DNA from 2 places in the Paenibacillus wenxiniae genome. Region 2 is predicted to be linked to the other one. Evidence: riboswitches for the same ligand, from Rfam matches in the RefSeq annotation. Region 2 holds a riboswitch; the other holds the start of a gene.
The links. A riboswitch is a leader RNA that binds a small molecule or an ion and turns the genes downstream of it on or off. The one in region 2 is predicted to bind cyclic di-GMP.

Region 1 (9,881 bases), on a different contig from region 2:
CTTCTCCGCCTCCACGCAAAATTCAATCAGCTTCTCAGCAGCAGCGGAGAATTGAAAGTTGAAAAATACGGTGTCCGCAATATGTGGCTCTGTTACCAGCTCATATTGCAAATGCGGACTGTCTGCGGGCGGCTCTCCTGCATGTAGCGCTTCCCAGCTCCAATGTGACAAATACTTTTCGATCATCCGCTTCTTGTACAGATTGATCTTCTTCACGCCTTTGTAATCATAGTACAGACTATTCATCAGTCGCTCGAAGCTAATATGCTTGACTTCAGCTGGTACGAGACGCGCAATCAGCGTGAACACCTTGCAAAATTCCTCCAGTGAAAAATCTTGCAGCGCCGCTTCCACATACCAGAACGTATGCTGCTCCAATCGCTGAAACACCTGCCCAATGCGCGCCGCTTCGGACAGTTCCTGTAGACGCTCCAGCGTGTTTTCGCCGCGCGCCTCACTGCCTGTGCGTAATCGCAAAATACGGCTCTGCACATCCAGTCCTTGCGGCTGCTCACCATAGGCGATCGCGTGTACAAGCACAGATAGCTCATCCCGTACTTGCTGCCATAATTGCGGCGATACTGCTTCAATAATGCAGCGATTGAGCACCAACAATGTACTTTTCAACTCTTCCGGGGATAATGTGCCTTCTGCTACCACATCCGCAAGCGGCAAATGTTCTGCAAATGGCACTTCACCACGTAAAAATTGACCAAGCAATCCATGCGTACGAATGAGTAGTGCAACTAGACGTTCACGCTCTCCTTCTTGTCCTACCGCACGCTCATACAGCGCTGCCGAACCTTCATTATGCACAAACAGATTAATACCGTCTTCCTGCCAGCGCACCCGTTGACGTGCTGTACCACCTTTCGCTGTCTCTGCCCAGCATAGCGTTTCCTCGACAATATCGCGTAACCAGTACGATACACGTAACCCATCCAAAATACGTAATGTACGTTCCACATAGTCCAGCACCGGATTCGCTTCATTCAGTTCACGTAACGTGCTTACACGCTCCAGATTGACGACTCGCTCCTCTGCGGATACGAGATAATTGAGCCAGCGCTCCGTCACCGTGCCATCGACCTCATGTTGACGATATTGTTCTATTGCCGCCAGCGTATCCAGCATGATCATTGCCCCTCTTTCATTCGTCCATTTGTGCAAAGCTTATATCGATCTACACCCCGGTCGTTCAACGTAATCTCACTTAACGATCAGGAAATTCCACAAATTCTTTACCTACCGAATAGTGCTTGCCATGATTGACGATATCATCCAGCCAGCGACTGAGCTTCACACCGCTTTCCTGTGCTGAATAGAACACTTTGTATGGAGATAGCGTATGTGGTGTCCCCCGTCTTTTCTTACGACTACCTACACCATAATCCGTAATAAAAAAGTGATAATTATCCAGTTCCTGTTGCAACCGACGCGCCGAATTCAACATGCCCAGCGACCAGTCATTGGTGATCTCCAAATCGTCGCTAATTAACCGTTTCGTGCGTTCATTCAATATCGCTTCATAGGAAGGTAACACCTTGTCATAGACCGTATTCGATTGCAGTAATATCGCGTTAGCAGGCAAGCTTTTCGCATTAGCACGGAAAGCTGCACCGATCAGATCATGCTCAATCTCATAGCCAAAATTACGTTTAAAATCCGCTTTCCATACCTCATCGATAATATGCGGCCACCGATGAGAAGACAGATACGCACCATCCGCATAATGATACACCTGCGCATTCGGATAATGCTCGGCAATATGCGGTGCCCAGAATGCCGAACCGAAACCACCTGCACTTGCTCCAGCGATAAACAGCTTATCCGGCTCCGGCAAATGCTGGAACATCCATTCTAACCCGCGCAATGTATTATCACGTCCACTATAATGCGCGGTGAACGGAATCTTCCCCCGATCTTTGTACTTCACTTTGCTATGCCCAATATGGAAATCCCCTGTCGCATACGGAATATAGACGATATTCCAATCTTTAAATGGATTATCCCGACGCTGATTATCAAGCATGCCACCGAGCAGATCGGGTTTGTAGAACGGAATATTGGCAAAATAATAGCCTAGCTCGCGATTTTGCAACAATGTGCGCAGACCAAACGGCTTGGTCGCCGTATTGCGATTCCAGCTAATCCCACCACCGGAAAAATAGACGACCAGATTGTTGCTCCGCCCGCGGCGAGTGAGCAAATAATAGTCTGAGCCATCGCCGGACACCGCCTTGCCACTTAAACTGATCCGATTCCATTTATATAGTGGGGATTGATCGAAGTGCTCAATCAGCGATGGACGTTTAATAATAAAGACCATAACGGCGATGACGATCAACGCCAGCATCAGCCATTCCATGCTGGATACGATCATGATGGGTTCCTCTTTTCTGGGATGCAATTTGAGAAAGTCGAATAGGGATCGATTAAGCTGAGCTACGATTTATCGCCTACGCTCAGGTGACAGGGCGAATAATCGATACTCTTGTGCGGCGTGGTGTGCGGTTCGCTTTCCGTCCTTTGAGCAGCCACAGCTCTGGCGTATCGCGCACATCACGCACTTCCAGTTGAAACGGCGTATTCGGCAATGCTCGGGCAAAGCGCAAAAACAATCGATTGCCATCCACTGCCGATCCGGTCACCTTCAGCTCCTGTGGACGGCTCATACCAGAGGATAAGTGCAGCAACACCTCGCCAATTGAATCGGGATCAATCCGCTTGTTATACGTGATCATTACCTCTGCGTCATCCAACCGCAGACCGGACGATGGCAGGGGCGGCTCTGCATACATATAACCACCAATATGATATTCATACGCCATCCATGTCCGATAACCGAGCGCATACGCATGATGTTCAAAATCATCCATCCAGCGGCGTCCTTTGATCATACTAGCTCGCGAACCGATATCTGCCTGAATACCGAGTGGCAGATCAGGATGGCGCTCACGAATGGAAGCAGCTAGCGGCTCGTACTCGCGAATATAATCAGCAGGTAGTCCACGTTTCATCCAGTCCGGCCAGTGCGTTTGTAGCACATGTAAATCTGGTTTCACTACATCAATCATCGATACGGCATCCAATCCCTGCCATTCGCGCAGCTTACGTGCAGCATCGTCATCACGTACAGCGAGTGACCAGGTCGCCACATAAATATCCGGTCTGACTTCACGTGCACCTTTAGTACCGTTAATTAATTCATCGATCAGTCCATTGACCGCATCGACACGTAAATCGACCCATGCCTCATACAATTCCGGTACACGGGTATAGTAGCGTGAGGACGATGGATCGCGGAATTCCGGCATGTCTTCTCCATAACGCTCTCGGAATGCCTGCGCCGCCAGTGGTCCTACATCGCCATAGACGCCACGTTCCAAACCGTTCCATTCTGGAAAATAAGGTTCTGCCACTTCCACTCCATCAAAGGGCACATTGGCAAGCACATACGAGAGCACTTCTTTTTTCCATTCCATATAATCCTTTGAAAAATGGGAAAAACGCTCAAACCCGTCATTGATCGGTCGCAATAGCTCCATCCGCCATTGCTTCCATAGCGGCGGAGCATGCTCAGCGCTAAAGGTACCGTTACCGAGCACAAGTGCCCATACCGCAATCTCTCTACGCTGCAATGCTTCTACGAGCCGCAGATCGACCTTTTGCTCATTCACGACAAAATAATGCACCGTCCGATAACCAGCCAGCACCAGCTCATCTGCAATACTATCAGGCGAACGGTCGGCATAATATGGAAATAACGGATCAATCTGAATACTTGCTCCACGCAGCGCCCACGGGCGTGCTGCCTGTACATTCGGCTTCATCGCGAATATCCTCCACGCTTATAAGATGAACGTGTGCGTACCGCAGGCTTGCGCTCTCGCACAAATAATCGCGCCGCTCTGCTCGCACACCAGATTGAAAAGACAGCAAACCATGCGCCCCATACAACAGGCGGTAAAAAGAATTGACGGGCAAGCCCTGTCGCATCCCCCGCCGATGAAGGCGACGTGACCGACATAAGTACAATCGTCAATGCCGATACGACCGACTCCTCCAACGTCAAAAACATAATGAGCATAAAGTAGCCATTACGCAACCATTCCGGCGCGATCAGCATCAGAATGCTCACCATTACAAATCCGATCAGCCACACGACGCCAAATCCTTGATGCACGTACAGGATGAGCATCATGAGCGCAATCGCTGCGGTCACGATAATACCGACGCGTTGCTGACGCTTGTGATACAGATAAAACATCCATACGACAAAGATCGAAGAACCCATATAACCGGCAAGCCCAATCGGTAAACCACTCCATGCCGAAGTGATCATCGAATAGGTTACGCCGCTATGGTCTGCATTTAATTCAATGCGACTCACTCGCCCAGAGGTGAGCAATGTGACCATCGCATGGCTGAATTCATGGATCATCGTATCCAGATTACGAAATAACGACGAGAATGGCACCAATCTCGTCAATACTGCCGAACCGATCAGCAGCAAAATCAATTTCAGCCAATTGTTCAAAGCTTCACATCCTTACCCGTTTTAGTTGCTACTGCCACGTTCTATATTGAAATCGCACAGCGACAAGCCTTTTCCCCATTTTACCGTGCGTATGCAATGAACACAATTTGAACTGCTATAGTAGGAACTCTGTTCATTTGTCTATTTTTATTTACTTTTATCTAAATTTACAGCAGATCGGTCTCTACTTATCTACATCCATAATAGACAAAATTATATTTGTTTATTTTATTGTAGACAAAACTATATTATATCTATAAAATAATCATCAAAACACTAGATTGTCTATTAAGGAGCTGATATATAATGAATCGCAGAAAGGAACTACAACAGCAATATAAAGAAACACCGATCGAAGCAGGCGTATATGTTGTACGTAATATGGCAGAGCATAAGGCATGGGTCGATAGCCTGCCTAATTTACGTTCGCTTAATGGGCGTACATTCTCGCTGGATATGGGTTCGTTTGTCCATCGGGAGCTACAGGCGGATTGGTCGCGTCTCGGTAAGGAGCAATTTACGATCGATGTACTGGAAATGGTGAAACCGCCTGAAAATCCATTTGACAGTCATAAAGACTTGCTTGCTGATAAAGAACAGGAATGGACAGAACGTATGCGCGCTGAAGGCTGGAATTTATATCAGCCGCTGGAGAAAAACACATCGTTATAAGCGGTTTACGCGGACATTCATTAACGGACTGTTCGCGTATTCGCTTCGTTTCTAATCTTTTTATCGAGATACAGTCACTTTCTATTAATTTGCTGATCACTCTGTTGTATACACATCGCTTGCATAGCTGCTTTAACTAGCTTCTATCGCATACGTATTACTAGCTTATCTACCCACTCTCCCCTGTCCGCTACGGTATACGTTTCGCTTACCTATCTGTTCTTCAATAACTTCTAATGTACACATGTCGCTTATTTATTAGCTGCTTCATACTTCATGGGGGATGTGCCCAATAGCCCTGTACTGGATTCCGATCCGGTACAGGGCTATTGGCATCGATATGATATACTGTTAAGCAGATTACAGCAGCGGTTGGGCATAGTAGCCCTTACCTTAGGCTTGTCTCGGATCGGACACCATGTATACCAGATGACGAAAGAAAGAAGTGGAGCCTTTGTTTCTCGATATTTTGTTCGGTGTCGTATTGCCGATTATTGTGCTGATCGTTGCAGGCTCAGTGCTGGAGCGCATTTTCCGACTTGACCTGTACACTCTATCTAAAATCAACTTCTACTGTATTACACCGGCAACGGTATTTATGAGCATGTACCATTCCAATATGAATCCGGCGCTACTGGGCAATGTGATTCTGTTTTACACGCTCTATGTACTGTTGCTGTACATCGCCGGATCGATCACCTCTCGCATTATGGGCTATCGCAATGGTAAAAAAGCGGCTTTTAACAACAGCATTATGCTGGATAACTCCGGTAACTATGGTTTACCAGTGAATCAGCTTGTCTTTAACGGGGAGCCGTTAGCCGCATCGATGCAGGCGCTCATTATGTCGCTGCAAAGTCTATTAACCTTTACATACGGGGTTATCTCAATTCAAGGGTCACGACTACAGGGCAATTACCGCAGCGTTATTATCGGCTTTTTAAAAATGCCTGTTCCTTATGCGCTTGTACTTGGTCTACTATTGCATGTGATGGGCGTGCCGCTACCTGCCATGCTATCTCAGCCGCTGACGTATGCGCAGCAATCGATGGTCGCGATTGCGCTCATTACGCTGGGTGCCCAAATCGTCAAATATCCACTACGACTGTATCGGACAGACATTTATCTCAGCATGGCACTGCGGCTGTTTGGTGGGCCATTAATCGGATTGTTGCTTATTTATGTACTGGGCTTGAGCGGCATTCCTGCCCAGGCGTTATTGATTGCCTCCGCGATGCCGACAGGCGTGAACACGTCGATTCTGGCGGAAGAGTATCGCAATGAGCCGGATTTTGCTGCTCAAACCGTGCTGCTATCGACGATCGTCAATGTGTTTACGATTACAGCCGTTATCACCCTTTCGCATTATGTCGCCTGAGGAAGCGGCTGCAAAACTTGTTTTCAGGGTAGTCCAGGTCTTATACTGATACTGTTTGCCCTGCTTGTGTGTTCATTCCAACCTTTACTGTTTATCGGTATGGACGCGGATGCACGATCTGACTGCTCGTCAGCAGCAGGCACATCGTTCTAAGGCAATTATTCATTTAAAAGGAGTGAGCATATATATGCTACGCCAACCACGTCAAGCAATTGTATTTTTCCTGATGTTTAGCGCATTGATCCTCGTGCTTGCAGGCTGTGGTAATGCAAGCACTGGCAACAATGCCGGACAGAGCAGTACGTCATCCAGTAGTTCATCCGAATCCGGTACGACTGGATCAGACAACAGCAGCTCCAGCAGTGAGCAAAGCCAAGCGACGGGCACTGACAGTAATTCGACTTCTGCCAATGACAATTCAGCAAGCTTCAAGCAAGCGAATGATCCGATCGTCACGATCGAAATGGAGGATGGTCAGAAGATCGAACTGGAGCTTTATCCAAAAGCTGCGCCGAATACAGTGAACAACTTTATTTCACTGGTAAAAAAGGGATTCTATGACGGACTCACCTTCCACCGTGTTATCCCTGGTTTTATGATTCAGGGCGGTGATCCGAATGGCAATGGCTCTGGCGGTCCGGGCTATAGCATTCCAGGTGAATTTAACGAAAACAATGTACAAAATGATCTCAAGCATACACGTGGCGTGCTATCGATGGCACGTGCTGGCGATCCGAACAGTGGTGGCTCCCAATTTTTCATTATGGTTGCTGATGCTCCGCAATTAGATGGAAAATATGCCGCATTTGGTAAAGTGATTAGCGGTATGGATGAAGTGGATAAGATCGTTAATTTGCCACGTGGCGATATGGATAAACCGAATACCCCACCGGTGATGAAAAAAGTAACGGTCGATACGAAAGGTGTCGACTACCCGGAACCAGAAAAGAGCGGTAGCAACTAAGCGCTAACCGCCCCCATTTATACTCATCAAGCAGGCAGAGTAGCTCAGGATATCGATTCCTGGCGACTCTGCCTTTATTTTGCCTTGATGATGTACAAATCGACAGATCCGTTTTCAAATCTATACGATCGATACACAAAAAATTAATTTTAACTATTTAGACACTTAGCCATTTAGCCGATATATACATTACTCCGTCTACAGATTGGAGGATGCGGTACAGATCATCGTCTGACCACCGCATATTATACACGGAACTCATATTCAATCAGGGCAAATTCATCGAAAGGTGAAGACGCAAAGCCATGGGTCTACAGCGAAAGGCAGGGTTTCGCCATGACAGCCGGTTGCCGACGAATACCTGATAGGTATGAATCGAAGGAGTCCGATTCATCATGAGCTATACTAGAAATAATACAAAAACCATCTGGATCGCGATGCTTACGTTGCTGATCCTGCTGGGAGGTTTACCTATGCAATCCGCTCATGCGCAATCGGCTCAGAAAGCTACCTGGCTGTGGAATACGCAACTTATCGTCACTTCCTCAGCCGACGTGCTGCAATTTGCATCATCCCAAGGGGTCAACCTGATCTACCTGCAAATCAACCGTGACCTGGATGCTGCTGTGTATCACAACTTCATCGCCGCAGCTACTGCAAAAGGCATTGCTGTGCAAGCACTCGACGGTGATCCTTCCTGGGCGCTGGATTCCCAGCGTTCAAAGCTACAATCCTCGCTTGACTGGATTACCTCGTATCAGAATACAGCTAGTGCGGATCAGCGCTTTAGCGGTATTCATATCGATATCGAACCGTATTTATTGCGAGAGTGGAAAACGAAACAGAGTAAAGTCATTCGCGGCTGGCAACAAAGCGTACTGAGCGTTTCGCAAACCGCGCAGCAGCTAGGAATTTCCGCTTCTGCCGATATTCCATTCTGGCTGCATACACTGTACACAGCCGATCAGAAAACGACACTGAGCAGCTGGATGATGCAGCAATACGATTCGATTACGATCATGGCGTACCGCGATCGTGCGGATGCCATTGTGGACGTTGCTTCGGCAGAACTCGCTGAAGGTGTAACGGCAGGGATTAGCGTCTATGTAGGTGTAGAAACGAATGCTTCCGCAGAAGGAAATGGCATTACCTTTTACGAAGAAGGCGCAGCCTATATGAACCAGCAACTACAGATTGTAGATGATACCGCGTCGACGTATTCTTCCTTCGCTGGTATAGCGGTTCATGATTATGCAGGCTGGTCAGCCTTTATCAATCGCTAGACGAACAAATGATAGGCCACGATGTTTTGCTGATTATCGAATACAGAATTAGCAACACATCGTGCGATATGTATCCATGTACGTCTGCTCGTCTAACACTGGATCTTGATCCATCATTGCCAAAACGACTGCCCTTTGCTTTTTGAGGGGGAGTCGTTTTAATATAACAATAGGGACATATCGATCTCTCCATCGATTTGTGACGATTGTTGCGATTGCCTGACTATTTGCCTATATCTCCTTATTTCAATCTCTACAATTTAAACAATTGCTTCTTTTATAGGGCTGAATGTGACAAAAATGTTATGCAATAGTATCGTTTGGAGACAGATTAACATGTCGTATTGCTGGTATGATGGAACACGGGAACAAGAGAAATTTACTATGTAAGGAGCGTCTCACCACATGCTACATATGAAACGGTGGCTCATAGTCACACTCATCATGGCACTTTTCATTCCGCAAGCGATGACCGCCGATGCGAAAGCATCCGGCAAAAGCACTTCCGCAGCGTCCACTTCGGGTAAAACGGTATACCTGACGTTTGATGATGGGCCTACTGCACACACGATGGATCTGCTGGACATTCTGGACAAGTACAATGCACATGCTACTTTCTTCATGCTCGGTCCGCACATGGAGCGCTATCCTGCGGCAACCAAGCGTATCGTAAAAGAAGGGAACGGACTCGGACTGCACGGCGTTACTCATGTAGCAAGCAAATTTTATCACTCGCCGTACAGCGCTTATAATGAGATGGTTGGTGCTAACAACAGTCTTTACAAAGTGACCGGCCAGCGTACAAGTCTTGTTCGTCCTCCATACGGTAGCAAACCGTATCTGAAGCAGAACTTCCGTGATGTATTGCTGCCTGTAGGCGGATTCCACCTGTGGGATTGGAACGTCGATTCGCTGGATTGGAAATACAAAAAAGATCATCAGAAAGTGTACAACAGCATTATGCGTCAGATTCATTCCGTAGAAAAACGTGGTCAAACACCGGTTGTTCTAATGCATGATCAGCCAGCAACACTAAAAGTGCTA
Region 2 (9,881 bases):
ACTCCGAAAAAGCAATGATGTAAAGTCGCACATCGTTTATCTGTGGCGAGGATATATTCTTTTATCCGCTTATATAAATGCTTCAAATATGCGCTAATCCGATGCGCAGAGCAATACATGACCATGTATGAAAAATAAGGCTGCTAATGTAGGAACAGACATCCATACATCAGCAACCCTATCCTAGTAACGGTAAAAGGGATATGAGAACAGCCAGACAAGCTGGATCAATCTAACGATGCCAAGCCGATCACATACGAAATAATATTTATCCTATCATGATCCATTAGCATGGTGATTTCCCTACATTAGTGTATTGTTTCAGCACATATCATTCCGCTCGTAACTGATCGATCACCCGTTGTAAGCCCTCCGATGCTGTTGTTAGTGAATGTGCAACCCGAACCGCTTCCTGATTCGCAGTGTGTTGACGGCCAGCCGTTTCTTTTGCTTCATTACAGCTATTAACAAACGCAGTTGCAATGCCAGCGATATGCTCAACCGAGCCAGAGATATGAACGGACGATGCCGATACAAGCTGGCTTGATTGTAAAATATGCTGCACGCCCTGACCAACTTCAGCGCTATGCTTCCAGATGCTTTCCAGCGTGTCCCGTGTTTGCTTAGTAGCGGCTACACCTGCATCCAAACGGGTATTTACTTGTTCCATTGAATCGGCAGACTTTACCGTATCTGACGTCATTTCCGCTAAAAAGGACGTGATTTGCTTGGCGGAGTCGGCTGAAAGGTGAGCAAGCTTCTGAATTTCTTGAGCAACTACGGCAAAGCCTTTGCCTGCTTCACCTGCACGTGCGGATTCAATCGATGCATTCAGAGCAAGCAACTGTGTCTGAGCGGCAATTTCTTGAATAAAGCCGGTAATTTGCGAAATATTTTGCGAGTGTTGTTGTAGGGAACGAATATGTGCTCGTGATTGCTGAACTGCCTGTAATAGCAGTTCCATTTCTTGATTTAACTGTTGTAGACTTTGATTGCTTATTTCAGTAAAGTTGGCTGTCTCGTCTGAGCGCCGAAGTACCAGATCGATCGCTGCACGAATCTGTTCTAGCTGCTGATTGTTTTGCGCGACCGCATCGAGTGCGAGACTGGCCTGATCTTTTTGCAACGAGGAGCCTCTAGCTACACCATCGATCCGTGTATTCATTTCTTCTCCATGCATTGTAGCTGAAGACGCGATATGCATCAGTTCAGAGGAGCCGTTTGCAATTCCCTGTACGACAGCATTTAGGCGCTGAGTGAGTGCATCGACAATGCGTCCGCGCTCTAGCTGCTGCTCCTGTTGATATGTACGTTTATAACGCTGATTACTCATAATTTGCAGACTGACGGCTACCGATGTACAAATAAGAAAAAAAGCATGGCCAATGAGCATAATAAGCGAGTACGTCTCTGTACCAAACACTAACCGCGGAAACCAGATAAAGCCAGCGATATGCTGCACCGCAAATAACACGGTAGCGATTGTAATCAAGCGTATATTTTCATAAAAACATAAAATGGCAATCACCATAAAGATCGAGAAATGAAAGACGACATCCCCATTGCCGCCGGAAATCATAGACATACTGCTGAATACCATGGACAGTGTGTTAAATAAAGCAACCTTCGGATCATCTGGACGTCGTGCATACATCCAGAAAGCGATAATTAGCATCACAATAGGCAACAATAGTAATAAATTAAGCGCCTGTGGATTGCTGTTCATGATCATAGCATTGCCTGAATGATGCATCATGTCGCCAAAAAAATGAAGCTGCCGTGCCAGAAAGTGCACCAGCAGTGAAATCGCTAGCACCCCGGCTGAAATGTAAAGCATCATATTGTTTTTTTGTTTACTCATATTCGATTTCCTCCTGAACCATAATGAACAAAACAATCAGCAAAACACAACATACACAGAAGCGTACATACACAGCTTTTGAATAGTCATGTTGTTGTTATTTATATCGGTGGCTGAATTACGAATTGATTATAGATAAAATTTAAAATTCCACACTTTTAGAAAAATTTATGGCATGAAAAATACAGAAACATGATTATCTGTATATTTATTGATAATTCATTCATAAGAATGGAAGATCTTAAACTTGTCATATAGGCTATGTGCTTGCCTTATACGTAAATAATACGTGTTGTATGTACGAATAACAGAATCCATACCTATGCGATGGATGACTGTAAACGAAGTGATATGTAATTACATAAATAATATTCCTGTAGAAGCTACTGCATACTTTTGCACAAACAGGGTAATACATTTCAAAAAGCTGTTTGCCTAACCTGAACTTGCCTGTAGTTGAAGCACACATCGAAGCACCTATACACGCATCGAAGCACCTATAATCGCAGCTGAATCACTAAGTATACCTATCATTTGTAGGACGCTGCTCAAGCAATCGCATAGGTATACAATACGATACCCTCCTAAATTTATACCGTTATGAATCAAGTAGAGGCGGCAACGAATTGGAGCTATACGCTGGATTAGAGGAAATATAAATCATATGCAGACTCAGAAATCGTATAACAGCGCGATCTGGCAAATGGATGAACAGGTCAACGGATAGACGAACAGATGGAGTGGAATAACTGAACCTTATTTTGCAAAGTAGAGGTGGGCCAAGCACAATGAAAATGGACAGCAATGAAACATGGACGATTGAGGTAGACGGACAATCTGTAGTCGCGCATCCCGGTATGACGATTGTGCAGGCTGTAAATGCAGTACCTGAACTATATATTCCTCAAATTTGCTATAACGAGCAGCTCGGTCCGATCAACACCTGTGACACTTGTATGGTCGAGGTGAATGGTGAGCTGGTACGTGGATGCAGCACCGAAGTGCAGCAAGGTATGCGTGTATCCACACAAACGAATCTGGTAAAGGATGCACAGCAGGAATCGATGTCCCGTATTTTGCGCAATCATGAGCTGTATTGTACGGTATGTGATAACAATAACGGGAACTGTGTCGTACATAATACGACCGAGCGGCTCGGCATCGAGCACCAGAGTTATCCATTTCGTAAGAAGCCGTATGAGATCGATAATACGAATCCATTTTACCGGTATGATGCAGATCAATGTATTTTGTGCGGACGCTGTGTAGAGGCCTGTCAGGATCTACAGGTGAATGAGACGCTGTCGATTGATTGGAGCCGCGAACAGCCGCGTGTCGTCTGGGATGACGATGTGCCAATCGATCAGTCTTCCTGTGTGTCATGTGGACATTGTGTAACGGTATGTCCATGTAATGCATTGATGGAGACGTCGATGATTGGTGAAGCTGGCTTTATGACGGATATCGATAGCCGACTGATGGAGCCATTGATCGATCTGACGAAAGCGGTAGAACCGGGGTATGCGAGCATTTTTCAGGTGTCTGAGATGGAAGCATCGATGCGCAAATCCCGGATTGAGAAAACGAAAACCGTCTGCACGTATTGCGGCGTAGGCTGTAGCTTTGAAGTATGGACAAAAGGCCGCGATATTTTAAAAATCGAGCCGTCTGTCGATGCGCCGGTGAATGGCATTTCGACCTGTATTAAAGGTAAATGGGGCTGGGATTTCGTCAACAGCGAGGAACGCCTGACCAAGCCGCTTATCCGTCAGGGAGATCGTTTTGTAGAAGCTTCATGGGATGAGGCATTGTCACTTATCGCTGAAAAGCTGGGCAGCATTCGTGACGAACACGGTCATGATTCGCTCGCTTATATTGCATCATCCAAATGTTCAAATGAAGAAAACTATATTTTCCAAAAGTTTGCCCGTTCGATCATGGGTACAAACAATGTGGACAACTGCTCACGCTACTGTCAATCTCCAGCCACGTCCGGACTGATGCGTACAGTCGGTCTGGGCGGTGACTCTGGTACGATCCAGGACATTCAGCAAGCCGAACTGGTGCTAATCGTTGGCGCGAATCCAGCGGAATCGCATCCCGTGCTGGCGACTCGTGTTAAACGAGCGCATAAGCTATACGGTCAGAAGCTGATCGTATCCGATATTCGTAAAAATGAAATGGCTGAGCGTGCCGATCTGCATTTACATCCGCATCCAAGCTCAGATCTGGTATGGCTGTCTGCGGTAACGAAGTATATTATCGATCAGGGCTGGGAAAATCGGGAGTTCATCGATCAGCATGTGGAAGGCTTTGATGCGTACCGCGAATCGCTCGCTCCCTACACACTGGAATATGCGGAAGAGAAATCCGGTCTGACGCGCGAGCAGCTGATTCAAACGGCGGAAATGATTCATCAATCCGGCAGCACATGTATTTTATGGGCCATGGGTGTCACACAGCATCGTGGTGGTACAGATACATCGACAGCGATCTGTAATTTGTTGCTGACAACAGGCAATTTTGCCCGTCCAGGTACAGGTGCATATCCGCTGCGTGGTCATAACAATGTACAAGGGGCATGTGATTTTGGTACGATGCCGAACTACTTCCCTGGTTATGAAAAAGTGAGCGATGATGCAGTGCGTGCTCGGTACGAACAGGCATGGGGTGTGAAGCTGCCGGATCAGCCAGGGCTGGATAATCATCAGATGGTGGATGGTATTGAAGATGGTCGTATTAAAGGCATGTATCTGTTTGGTGAAGAGATGGCATTGGTCGATTCGAACTCTAATTTTGTAGAAGAGATGTTTGGCAAGCTAGACTTTTTCGTTGTACAGGATATTTTCTTCTCTCGCACGGCGCAGTTTGCGGATGTCGTTCTGCCTGCGTCGCCAAGTTTGGAGAAGGACGGTACATTTACGAATACCGAGCGTCGTATTCAACGTTTCCACCAGGCATTGGAACCGCTTGGCGATTCGCGTCCAGACTGGCGCATCATTCAAGATGTAGCGAACGCACTGGGAGCTAACTGGAATTATCGTCATCCGTCCGAAATTATGGACGAAGCGGCCAGCCTATCCCCTATGTTTGCAGGTGTAAGCTATGAGCGTCTGGAAGGCTGGAACAGTCAGGTATGGCCGGTGAAGCCAGATGGGAGCAGTACGGAACTACTGTACACCGACGGTTTTGCTTTCCCCGATGGCAAGGCACGTCTGTATCCGGTTGATTGGACAGTACCGTTTGAGCCGGAAGCAGAATACGATCTGCACCTGAACAATGGACGCTTGCTGGAGCATTTCCATGAAGGCAATATGACATATCAATCGGAACATATTCGTCATAAAGTGCCGTCTACCTGGCTGGAAGTATCGCCAGAGCTGGCAGCCGAGCGCGGTATAGAGACCGGGGCGCAAGTACGTCTGGTATCGCCATTCGGAGCGGTGAAGCTGTCGGTCGTTGTGACTGATCGAGTACGAGGCAAGGAATTGTATTTGCCAATGAATACGCAGCAGGCGAGCGAAGCGGTTAACCGTCTGACGAGCAGTCACACCGATAAAGTCACCCATACGCCAAGCTATAAGGAAATTAGTGTACGTATGGAGGTACTGGAAGATCGCGGCGTATCCCCGTTGCCACAGGTAAATCATCGGTTTGCCAAACGGCATCCACAGATTAGTGTGCGGGTAGAGGACAAATGGAAGCGCGACGATTACGAGCCGATTGCGGATACTATACGGAAGGAGCGTGCCCAGCATGGCCAGAGCCATTAATCGAATTGAACGCCACGAACCGACAGCAGCAGAAATTCAGGCCGAGTCACTTAGTCAGGTGATCGATGCCATTGCCAGTAACAAGGAAGCGATTGTGAAGACGATCGGTATCGTGAAAGAACTGAACGATGCCGGGATATTGGACATTGCCAGCGCCGCACTCGAAAATCGTACTGAACTCGGATTGCACGGTGTGCAGTTGATCAATGCGCTCAATCTACCGCCGTTATTAAAAAATGGACTGACGATGGTGCAAATGTTCGGTAGTATTGATCCGCTCGAAATGAATCGCCTTATTAATGCGCTAGGTAGCAGCCTGGGTCAAATCAGTGAGATTGATCCAACCAATCGTCAATATGGCGATCATATCGATAAAGAACCACCAGGCATGCTGGCATTGTTGAAAATGATGCGTGATCCAGATGTGCGCACAACGATGACATTTGGGCTACACTTTCTTAAAGCGATGGGTGGCGAGCTGAACAAGCCGAAGCCAGAGGAAGAGGATGTGTATTCCGATCCGCGTGGTAAAAAGAGTAATGATTATCCAGAGGTGTAGTCGTTAGGAGTAGTGAAGGTTAAGATATGAAGTATGGAGTATGAAGTATAGAGATAAGAAATTAAGAAATAAGAGAGAAGGAAAGAGGGAGTCAGATTGGCTTAGGCATGTGCTTGAGTCGATCTGGCTTTTTGTATTGTATTATATTGTATTGGAAGATAGGTTTGTAACATAACTAATATATACCTGATAAACTAGCGAATGATGCGATAAAGTATATTGTGGTCGCTTGTTGTATAAGTCGCTTGAAGATGTACGCAACAAACGAGGCGCCAAATAGAAACCGCAAATAAAAATCACAAAATAAAAACCCGAAAATAAAAACAACCGGTGTGCTGCTCATGAAAGCAGTATGCCGGTTGTTTTATTTTGTATCATTTATCGTCAGCAAGCGCTTGTCGAATGAATTAGTATACTTTGACTGCTGTGTACTGGCTAGCATCTGTAGTCATTGTTGTTTTTTTGCCACCTTGTTTCATCGATGCATCTACAGTTGTGTCAACTACAACCCATTTGCCATTCAGGAATACTTCGTTCCATGCATGGTATTGTTTAACTTTAGTCGTAGTACCCATATCCAGCTTTGCTGGAATGCCTACGCTGCGCAGCATTGCTGCATTCAGCGAAGCATAATCGTAGCAGATCCCTTTGTTCGAAACTAATGTTTGAGCAGGGCTTGGAACATATACAGTCGGCAATGCTGCTGCCAGTGCATAGTCATATTTTACTTTCGAAGTGATGTAATCATAGATTGCTTGTGCTTTAGCTGTGTCTGTTGTTGCGTTAGCAGTCAGTTCACGAGCTTTTGCAATAACAGCAGGGCTGTTTTTCCAGTTGATGTTTTGAGTCGAAGCCAGGTATACGCTGTTTGGATCGTTCAGAGTAACATCCAGCGAATCCGAGCTAACTTTGCGATAGTTGTTACCGGATGTGTTTTCCAGCAGTGTAACTTCGTATTTACCGTCACCTAGCTGTAAAGGGAAGGTCGATGCTGTACTTACTGTGTTCAGATCGTAAGTGTATGTTGTACCACTTTTTGCGATCATCACTTTCGTACGTGCAGCCGATGCAGGAGTATAGTTAACGGCGATGTAGCCGCTTGTCATATTCGAAGTGTCCAGCCATTCGGAGTTTGTCGTTTCAGCCGCAAATGCAGGGCTGATTGCACCGAACAGGAAAGATGTAGCGAGCGAGCAAGCAATTAATAGTTTTTTCATGGGTAAAACTCCTTTCGGTAGCTGGCTGCCAACTTGCGAGGTGCAAGTAAGGCCCTTTAGCTTTGCGTCACTATTTTTCAATAGTTTTGCCATTATCGTCTAAGTTTTATAAAAATTGGTAATTATAGCGTACAAAAAAAGCTTATCCATTCGGTAGCTGGCTGCCAACTCACAATGAGTAAGGCCCTATAGCTTTGCGTCCCTGCTTTTCAACAGGTTTGCCATTATCGTGCAAAAGCTTTGATCTATTCGTTCAAGCTATGCGAATGTGTACCAGGTACACGATATCAAATAACAGAGAAATTAGTTCTTGTAGTGTTCGTAAAAAGTTACTGAGTAACCACAACCTAATCATAGCACTTTTTGCGAAAATCACAATCCCTATTCGTCAAAATACGCGAAATGAATAATACTTTAGTCCCTGTTGCAAAAATCAGCTTTGCTGATCGGTTCGATGAGCGTGAATGATCAGTCGATGGGTCGGATTAATGAGCGGATCACACGTAACGAGCGTCAACTCTTGCTCCTTACCATTTGCGTTTAACACCGATACATCTGTAGGTTCCACAATGTGAATTTGATCTACTGTATAGGTGTATACATGCCCCTGCGCCTCAATCTGAATCGTATCTTCAAGCTTGAGTTCGTTTAGACGATTAAACAGTCGTCCATACTTATGAGCACGGTGAGCAGCAACAGCAAAGTTACCAATAGTCCCAAGCTGGTCTGTCTCGGAAATGTGTACCGCAGCACTGCGCATATTGTCGCGCGTAGCGCCTTCAACGATCGGCAATTTCACATCGATAACAGGAATCGTAATAATCCCGATGATGTCGCCTTGAGCCGCCGCTGTAAGAGCTGAATCAGCACTATTGTTATTATCGGCAGCAGACCCTTCATTTAGTAGAGCATTTACGCGAGAATATTCATTTTTTAAATTATTTTTTCCGGCGCTTGAGCCAGCTTGTTCACTTTGTTCCGCCTGGGCAAGCAAGCGTTCCTGTTGCCAGTCGGCGTACCATTCGGATGCTTTAGGATAAAGTAGAACCGCAATGCCTAGCATAATGAGCAGATATGACCATTTTTTCACGGATAATATAGCCCCCTTTCTAACATTTTGAACAAGTATTGAAAAGTGTGATCTGCACTAGATGTTTGCAAATGCTAAGCTCCTTACATACTATTAAAGCGCTTTTCAGCTAATGATTCAAATAATGATCAATATTATATGAATATCTACGTTTATTTTTAAAAAATGGATTATTCTGGTGTGAAATTATTGTGATCGTTAGATGGTAAAGGATGAACGTTTATAACATACCCGTTTATCAGATGAACTTGTATACAGGTAAGCGATAAATGAACAAGTGACAACTGAATAAACGGCAAGTAAACCGGTTATAAGCAAACAAGTGACAGGTAAACAAGTTAAGAAGCGATCAGCAATAACGTATAAGTGGCATGTGGATAAGGTAGAAACAGCTAGATAGAAAAAGCTAGATAGAAAAAGCCAGAATGAGAGGTTTACACATCCATACATTGCTTAACGAGCTGGCGCAATCTTTGTATACTATGCTCCAGTTGTCCCATCTCAGCATAGGAATACGACAATCGGATATGATGAGCAGCCGCACGATCATACATATAGCCCGGATGGATCAGAATGCGTTCGCGAAGTGCCAGCTTGAACAGACGATGCACATGAACGGTTACAGGTAGACGCAGCCAAATATAAAAGCCGCCTGCCGGTACATTCCATGCCCCGATATCGCCAAAATGATATTCCAATGCAGCAAGCAATCGGTCGCGCCGTGCTTGAAGCTGTTCCCGTAGCCATGCCTGGTGCTGTGCCTGGTGTCCATCTGCCAGCCAGCGTGTGGCTACATACTGGGAGAGACCGCTGGAGCCATAGTCGGTTTGCATTTTAATATCAGCAAGTCGGTCGATGACAGGCACAGGAGCGATTATCCAGCCTACACGAATGCCGGGCGACATCATTTTTGATAAACTGCCTAGATATAAAATATTACCGTGACGATCCTGCGACTTGAGCGGTGGCGGCGGTTCCTCATCCAGCCACAGCTCACGATACACATCGTCCTCAATTAAAGGCAAAGATAAGCTACTGGAAAGCTCCAGCAATTCGGCTCTACGTTCATTGGACATGATCGTCCCGGTCGGATTATGAAAGGTTGGAATCGTGTACAATAAACCAGGCTGATGCTCGGTCAACTGTTGGCGTAAATGACTCATCTTGATCCCCTGCGCATCCATAGCGACACGATGGACACCGATGCCGGCAGACTGGAACACACGTACCGATTGAATATAAGAGGGCGCTTCAGCCACAATACTGGAAGGACGTTGAAGCAGTCCAATGGCAATCAATTGTAATGCTTGTAGCGCACCGGAAACGATCAAAATCGATTCTGGACTGCACTGAATCCCTTGTTTTGCTACATAATGAACAA

Region 1: another riboswitch for cyclic di-GMP. It lies ahead of AAHF22_RS09090 (hypothetical protein); the one in region 2 lies ahead of AAHF22_RS18640 (transglutaminase-like domain-containing protein).

What each region holds. Positions count from the first base shown of each region.
Region 1 covers NZ_JBCGUH010000004.1:48,401-58,281, reverse strand. Annotated here, with positions in the region: gene AAHF22_RS09125 (class I SAM-dependent methyltransferase) at 1-1,134, opposite strand, end outside; gene AAHF22_RS09120 (pectin acetylesterase-family hydrolase) at 1,214-2,383, opposite strand; gene AAHF22_RS09115 (N-acyl-D-glucosamine 2-epimerase) at 2,466-3,833, opposite strand; gene AAHF22_RS09110 (M50 family metallopeptidase) at 3,830-4,540, opposite strand; gene AAHF22_RS09105 (GIY-YIG nuclease family protein) at 4,847-5,212, shown strand; gene AAHF22_RS09100 (AEC family transporter) at 5,667-6,590, shown strand; gene AAHF22_RS09095 (peptidylprolyl isomerase) at 6,778-7,554, shown strand; cyclic di-GMP riboswitch class I at 7,817-7,909, shown strand; gene AAHF22_RS09090 (hypothetical protein) at 7,950-8,837, shown strand; gene AAHF22_RS09085 (polysaccharide deacetylase family protein) at 9,243-9,881, shown strand, end outside.
Region 2 covers NZ_JBCGUH010000013.1:7,047-16,927, reverse strand. Annotated here, with positions in the region: gene AAHF22_RS18655 (methyl-accepting chemotaxis protein) at 332-1,861, opposite strand; gene fdhF (formate dehydrogenase subunit alpha) at 2,650-5,634, shown strand; gene AAHF22_RS18645 (helical membrane plugin domain-containing protein) at 5,618-6,193, shown strand; gene AAHF22_RS18640 (transglutaminase-like domain-containing protein) at 6,601-7,410, opposite strand; cyclic di-GMP riboswitch class I at 7,424-7,511, opposite strand; cyclic di-GMP riboswitch class I at 7,560-7,643, opposite strand; gene AAHF22_RS18635 (class D sortase) at 7,844-8,500, opposite strand; gene pdxR (MocR-like pyridoxine biosynthesis transcription factor PdxR) at 8,935-9,881, opposite strand, start outside.